Regions from separate parts of the Methylocystis echinoides genome, predicted to be linked through region 1. Evidence: riboswitches for the same ligand, from Rfam matches in the RefSeq annotation. Region 1 holds a riboswitch; the other holds the start of a gene.

The links. A riboswitch is a leader RNA that binds a small molecule or an ion and turns the genes downstream of it on or off. The one in region 1 is predicted to bind S-adenosylmethionine.
Region 2: another riboswitch for S-adenosylmethionine. It lies ahead of RVU70_RS18875 (hypothetical protein); the one in region 1 lies ahead of RVU70_RS01360 (O-succinylhomoserine sulfhydrylase).

Annotation. Positions count from the first base shown of each region.
Region 1 covers NZ_CP156084.1:269,647-273,047, reverse strand. The annotation lists gene RVU70_RS01375 (DUF2946 family protein) at 1-65, shown strand, start outside; gene RVU70_RS01370 (hypothetical protein) at 175-387, shown strand; gene RVU70_RS01365 (hypothetical protein) at 400-822, shown strand; gene RVU70_RS01360 (O-succinylhomoserine sulfhydrylase) at 891-2,084, opposite strand; SAM riboswitch at 2,170-2,249, opposite strand; gene RVU70_RS01355 (2'-deoxycytidine 5'-triphosphate deaminase) at 2,368-3,401, shown strand, end outside.
Region 2 covers NZ_CP156085.1:59,477-62,877, forward strand. The annotation lists gene RVU70_RS18870 (metallophosphoesterase family protein) at 792-1,235, opposite strand; gene RVU70_RS18875 (hypothetical protein) at 1,248-1,880, opposite strand; SAM-I-IV-variant riboswitch at 1,911-2,020, opposite strand; gene RVU70_RS18880 (hypothetical protein) at 2,376-2,567, shown strand; gene RVU70_RS18885 (hypothetical protein) at 2,799-3,101, opposite strand.

The DNA.
Region 1 (3,401 bases):
GCCTTCCAGTTGCGACGCCGCGCGATTTTGCGCGTCAGGCCCGCGCGCCGCCGAGTTTCTCCTGATCTTCACACGCTGACGGCACAATGCGGCGATCGCCTGTCTTCAGGACGCGCATGCGTTTGGCCATGCAACGGAAGAGGCCGTGGAAAAGCGGCCATCGGGAGAAATGCAATGGGCATCAAGAAGCCGCCGAGCGGCCGTAGTTGCGCTTTGGCGCAAGCGGCGCTCGCAACGCTCAAAACACGAGAAAAACAGGAGCGCAGCATCGTCGTCGCCTCAGGCGCGACGCTGGGGCCGCTCGGTTTGTGGCGGGACGTGCAGGGCGGCGCCATCCGCCTCATCGATCTCGAGCGCCGAGCGCGGTTTCCGCGCGTCGCGTCATAAGCGGACGCGGCAGTGACGCGAATGGTCTCCCTCCTGTCCTTGCGCGCCAAAGCGGCGAGCCTGATCGGCCATGTGGTCGGGCGCGTTCTGCTGACGGCGGCCGCGCTGGTGACGAGCGCGCCCTTCGCGGCGCCGCTCGCCGCGCGCGCAGTCGCGGGACCATCGGACACTTTCGCGTCTTTTTTTATCTGTTTCGCGTCGGGCGCCCCCCTGTCCGACGCGCAGAAGGGGCGGCCGGGCCCCGCAAACGACCGTGGCATTGACTGCGTCCTCTGTCAGACGCTCTGCCGCGGCGCCGCTCCCCCAGCGGCGTGGCCCGGTCACGTCGGCAAGGCGGCCATCCAGCCTGTTAGCCTCCCCTGGATGGTGGCGGACCACGCCGCGCCGGCGCCTCGGCCCCGCCTGTCGAACCGGGCGCGCGCGCCGCCGGCCTGATCTTCTTGGCAGCATGCGCTACGCCCGCGTCGACGCCGGTCCCTCCTTGCGGCGTCGACGCGGAAGTTTCACCGCCTGGAGGCGGCGAGGCCTTCGGCGAGATCCTCGATCAGATCCTCGACGTCTTCCAGACCGACCGACAGGCGCAGCATGCCGTCGGTTATCCCAAGCGTCGCCCGCGCCTCCGGGGTCAGGCGCTGATGGGTGGTCGTCGCCGGATGCGTCATCAGGCTCTTGGCGTCGCCCAGATTGTTCGAAATCTTGATGATCTGGAGCGCATTGGCGAGCTTGAAGGCCTGCTCTTTGCTCTCCATGACGAAGCTCACCAGCGTGCCGCCGCCGCTCATCTGCCGCCGCGCGAGCTCCGCCTGCGGATGGTCCGGGCGGAAGGGATAGAGCACCTTGGTCACGCCCGTTTGTTCGGCGAGAAAATCCGCAATTCGTCCCGCGCTCGCCGTTTGCTGGCCGACGCGCAGCGGGAGGGTTTCCAGACCTTTGAGCATCACCCAGGCGTTGAACGGCGACATGGCCGGGCCGGTCTGGCGCAGGAAATTATGGATGCTCTCCTCGATGATCGCCTGTGAGGAGAGAATAATGCCGCCGAGACAGCGTCCCTGGCCGTCGATATGTTTCGTGGCGGAATAGACGACGACGTCGGCGCCGAGCTCGAAAGGCTTTTGCAAAAGCGGCGTCGCAAAGACATTGTCGACGACGAACCGCGCGCCCGCGTCATGGGCGATGTCGGCGATGGCCTTCAGATCATAGACCTCGAGCCCCGGATTGGTCGGGCTTTCGAGGAAGAACAGCCTGGTTTCGGGACGAACCGCCGCTTTCCACTGGGCGAGGTCGGCGCCGTCGACGAGGGTCGAGGCGACCCCCAGCCGCGGCAGCAGGTCCTCGACGACATAGAGACACGACCCGAACAGCGCACGCGCCGCGACCACATGGTCGCCCGCCTTCACTTGCGCAAGAAGGCTCGCCGTGACGGCGGCCATGCCGCTCGCCGTCGCGCGGGCGGCCTCCGCGCCCTCGAGCAGGATCATGCGCTGCTCGAACATGGCGACGGTCGGATTGGAGAAGCGGGAGTAAATGAAGCCCGGATCGTCGCCCTTGAAGCGCGCCTCGGCCGCCTCCATCGTCGGATAGGCGAAGCTCTGCGTGAGAAACAGCGCCTCCGACATCTCGCCGAAGGTGGAGCGCGTCGTCCCGCCATGGATGAGCTGCGTCGCCGGCTTGAGCTTGCGCAGGCCGTCTTTGGACATTCTTCTCTCCCTCCGGGCGCGCCGACGCGCCGCATCCTGAAAGCGGCGCCGACACGCGGGCCGCGGCTTGATAGCAAACGGGTTTCCGGCGGGAGACCCGGCCTTTTAGCGCTTTGGTTTAACGTGGCGGCAAGCCGGCCGGCTCAAATAACCACGGGGCAGTAATCCGAAAAGCGGGCGGGCCTGTCAATCTCCTGAAATGGCGGGGCGGCTATTTGCCCTTTTGCAGGCTCGGCGCTATCCCACGTTTGAGAGCTTTCTTGGGTCCAGGAGTTGAAGCGGCATGACGCCTCCAGAACATGCTCAGGGCGGCGTGCTCTCCAGCCGGCAGATCGCCGCCATGGCCGAGACGGGGACGATCCGCGTCTGCGCGCCGCTCGCCAAGGGGCAAATTCAGCCTGCGAGCCTCGATCTCCGGCTCGGCGCCACAGCGTATCGGGTACGGGCCAGCTTCCTTCCCGGCAAGGATCGCAGCGTCAAGGACATCCTCTCGGCGCTGGCTTATGACGAAATGTCCCTTCAAGGCGACGGGGCCATCCTCGAGCGCGGCTGCGTCTATGTCGTGCCGTTGCTCGAGAGCCTCGCGCTGTCCGGGAGCGTCTCCGGCGCGGCCAACCCCAAGAGCTCGACCGGGCGGCTCGATATTTTCACCCGCCTCATCACCGATCGCGGCGATCGCTTCGACGAAGTCGAGCCCGGCTATCAGGGGCCGCTCTACGCCGAAGTCTCGCCGCGCAGCTTTTCAATTCGCGCGCGAATGGGATCGCGGCTCAACCAGCTTCGGTTCCGAATGCGGCCGTCGGGGCCGGGGCAGGGCGCTGTCGCGCTCTCGGATTCGGCGCTCGCCGAGTTGCATGCGCGCGTTCCGCTCGTGGACGGGCCGCTCAATCTGCGGGACGGGATGGTGCTGCGCGTCGCGCTCGGCGCCGAGGCCTTTGGCGGCGTCGTCGGCTATCGCGCCCAGAAGCATACCGACGTCATCGACGTCGACCGCGTCGGCGCCTATCGGGTCGACGATTACTGGGACCGGCTGCCGGCGCGGGATGGCCGGCTGATCCTCGATCCCGGCGATTTCTACATCCTCGCTTCGCGCGAGCGGCTCGCCATTCCACCCGATCTCGCCGCCGAAATGGCTCCGATGGACGCCGCGATCGGCGAGTTTCGGGTTCATTACGCCGGCTTCTTCGATCCAGGGTTCGGCGCCGGTCCCGATGGCCGGCCCGCCGCCCGCGCGGTTCTCGAAGTGCGCTCCCGCGAAGTGCCTTTCGTGCTGGAGGACGGCCAGTTCATCGGCCGCCTGGTCTACGAGCGCATGGC
Region 2 (3,401 bases), on a different replicon from region 1:
TATTTGCTTCACTGCATATCCTATACGCAACCAGGGATTGGGATTGAGCCTCGCGAGCGTAGGCAAGATCCTCCGGGCGAACACGGCCAGAACTGCAACCGCAACCTGCCAAAATTATCAGCGCTGAAAGAAGCAAGAGGTATCGCATACGCAACCCTCACAATCCAACCTGCTCGCCCTGCATGGGACTATACGATAGTAAACTAAGAAATGATTACTGGAAATTGCTCATCTAGCGCCATTGCCCCTGATTTGTTGCTGCACAGTCGTGGGGTTTTCGAAAATCAAACCCGGAACGCAGTGGCGCAGCGTCAGCCTGAGCGCCCCCGACAGATCCAAGGGGCTGAGGTTTAGGCCGACGGAATATCGCTCCACAACCCTTATTCAGGTGGCAGGGTTTGAGAGCCGCCCCTCTCGGAACACAGGCTGCATCCCCCTCACGAAAAGCCAACTTTCCTAGGACTTCGATACCGCCTCGATGTCTAGCGTGGCTACAATTCCCCCAGACGGCGGATTGTCTCGGCGCCCCGTTGGGGGCTTCCAGAGCTGGCCCCGATTGATTCGAATGAGCAGATCAAACCTGCGCCTGCCTCGTTAGAGTTACTGGAGCCTCGAGAGTAGTCGATATCGCGAATGAGGTGGAGCGTCGTCGGCGCAAGATTGTGCAGGCCTATCGGGATGGCAAGCCCATCCGAACCTCCCCTTGTGCGAAACGCCTTCAAGCGAGGTAGGTGTGTGTCCATGGACGACGTATTTTGGAAAGGCTCCCGTAAAACGCAGAAACCCACCCCTTATCCATAGTTTCGTATGGTCTGTTTGTTCAGCGAGTGGCTGCCCGGGTTTGATTCCTGCGTGGACAAAAATCCGCGTTCGTCCTCGAAGGACGTCGGCAAGTGCGACATCCAAACTTTGTCATCCTCAAACTGGTCTTCTCGCCCCCTATAGGCTCGTTTTGTTTGAACACCCCCGTTATCGCGCCAGAGTTCCGGTTCTTCTTCACACTCGACCATCATTTGCTCATGATTTCCGCGAAGACAAATAACCGGTGGCCCTTCAATCATTCGAAGACGGCCGACCACTTTCAAGGAGTCAGGGCCGCGATCTATATAATCGCCGAGGAAAATGAACTTCAGAGGGGCCTTGTTTGCTCGAGCTGTGAAGGCGTCGATTTCGCTCAGCAACTGCTCCAGCATGTCATACATGCCGTGAATGTCCCCGATTGCAACCGTTATCATACCTTACCCCTCTTATCGCGAGAAAAGCCCTTCGGGCACTTCGTTTGTGCCAATGAATAATCTGACGCTGCCCGGGCGATAATAGCCGTCGAGCACCTCTACGAAATTGCCATCGACGTCGTATCTCTCAGCATGGTCGGGCGTATAATTGATAACGAACCCGGTTGTGGGCCCAAAGAAGGACACAACAGGGGTTTTTCTCACGACCTCAAGAGCTTGCCTGACGAAGTCGGAGGCTGGCTGGGTCAGGTCGAGGGGTATGCGAAGGTATCCCTCAACTCCGCCTGTAATGCCAAAGATGAAAATCTGAGATGGACGGGTGCTTGTTCCTTGAAGGTAGGCGTCCGGCTGGAAAGAAGCCCTCCATTTTGCGTCTCGGATAGCCGCCTCTTCCGCAAGCTTCGCGGCCGTGGCGTTGACCGCCTTGTTAACGGCGTCCTGATCAACCTCCAATGCTTCAGGAAGAGCCTTTAGAAGGTTTCTGGAAGGGAGAGAAGCAATGTCTCCCGCGCAGAGCTGCTCGAGCCTTCTTACCCCTTTTGATATGTTCTTGTAGCCGCAGCGGCGCGCCAATTCGCCGCGCCGGAAGCCGAGCCCTTGGAGCCGGCCGTCAATGAAGTCGTGGATAGGGTAGCGGTCAAACATCATGCCCTCCGATTGCAGCGCGGAGGGCTAGAAATCCGCCTTTGTTGCCGTCATGCGGCCGCATCCCACTTTTTCGTGGAACCACCTTGCCGCGGATCGGCAGGTTGGTGAGAGCGCTAGCCCTCGTCTCGATGCAAATCTGAGATGGGAGTTGGCTTGCGCGTCTTCAAGAAGAGCTCGTAGAGAAAATCTCCCGAACGGTCGGACGGCGCGGTCTCCAATATCAACCCGAGATCTTCGCGAAAACTGAGGTTCAAGATCTCGTCGGGCCTTGTCCAAAAACGATGGCAGCGACCTTCTTCATGTTCAACCCGGCCCGCTCGATATGTCGTCCAGGCGTCCGGGCTTCCTCGACTACAATATGAGCCTCTCGCACGGCGATCGAGTTCCAAGCGGCGGCGTTTGTAAGTTAACCCGTTATAGCCAAGCTTGCTAATAACAGATGAAGTTCGTATTTCACTTCAACATTCTCAAGCAGGAAAGGCAAATAGACTGATGGACTATAAAACCACTGATAAGCGTCTTAAGTATGGTTTCGGCGAGTTCAATCGGGGCGATGCGTGGCGCTACTACAATGTTCCACTGGAGCGCATCCGCAGCGCCGCTCAAATGTTCGGCCAGCGCCACGGCATGAAGTTCCGGGTCCGGCAGAATGCGAAAGCAGTGCTCGTGGAGCGGCTGGCGTAAAGACCTATAAAATTAGAGACCGCCATCAAGGGCCCGCGCCGAAGCGGTCTGGGCTTTTGATTTGTGCGCCTATGATAGGCAAGCGGCTTGAGATCGCGAAGTCAGGGTCTGCAAATGGCGCATTGCTGCCTTCGACATTTCCACGTTCTCCACTTAGAGCGTAGATAGAACTGGCTTCGGGCGTTTCACACCGCTTCTCAGCCGCGAGCCGATTTAAGCCGGCGCATGATCCTAATAGTCCTCCGCCTGGCAGCGCGCAGCGCGTTCCCGCATACCGACTGGGACCCGCGCTTCGCACGCCTCTCGCGCCTGCTTCCCGGTGGGCGCCGTGCCGGCTCCCCCGTTGAAGGGCGTTCCGTCCGGCGCGATATGGACAAACCACGACCAGCACCCGGCATTCGATCCGTAAAGGTAGCGGTAGATGCGCGCGAGCGGCTTGCCGTCGTCGTCGAGCAGGGTCCAGTCGTCGGGCGCGAATTCAACGGAGCCATCGAGGCGGCGGAATGAGGTTCGGCGCCAGTTACGGTTGGTCATGGACGAAGCCGGTCGCGCGAAGACAAAAGCAAACGCCCCGCCGATACATCCACGGTCGAGGCGTTTCGTGCCGGGGCCTGGCTCTCGGGAGCCATCTTGGCTTGAGAATATCCGATTTCGAATCGAAAAAGCCATGAAACGTGATAATATCAGGCAACGATATTCTCACGTTTGATGGCTTCTCACGTCGCTTTAGCCGCAAAAACTGGCCGGCATCGTCCGTCGCTGTTCCCAGTTCTATAAAAAGGTTGGAACAACAAAATCTCGAATTAGCTGGCTTCGGCAAGCCAAATTGTCGAA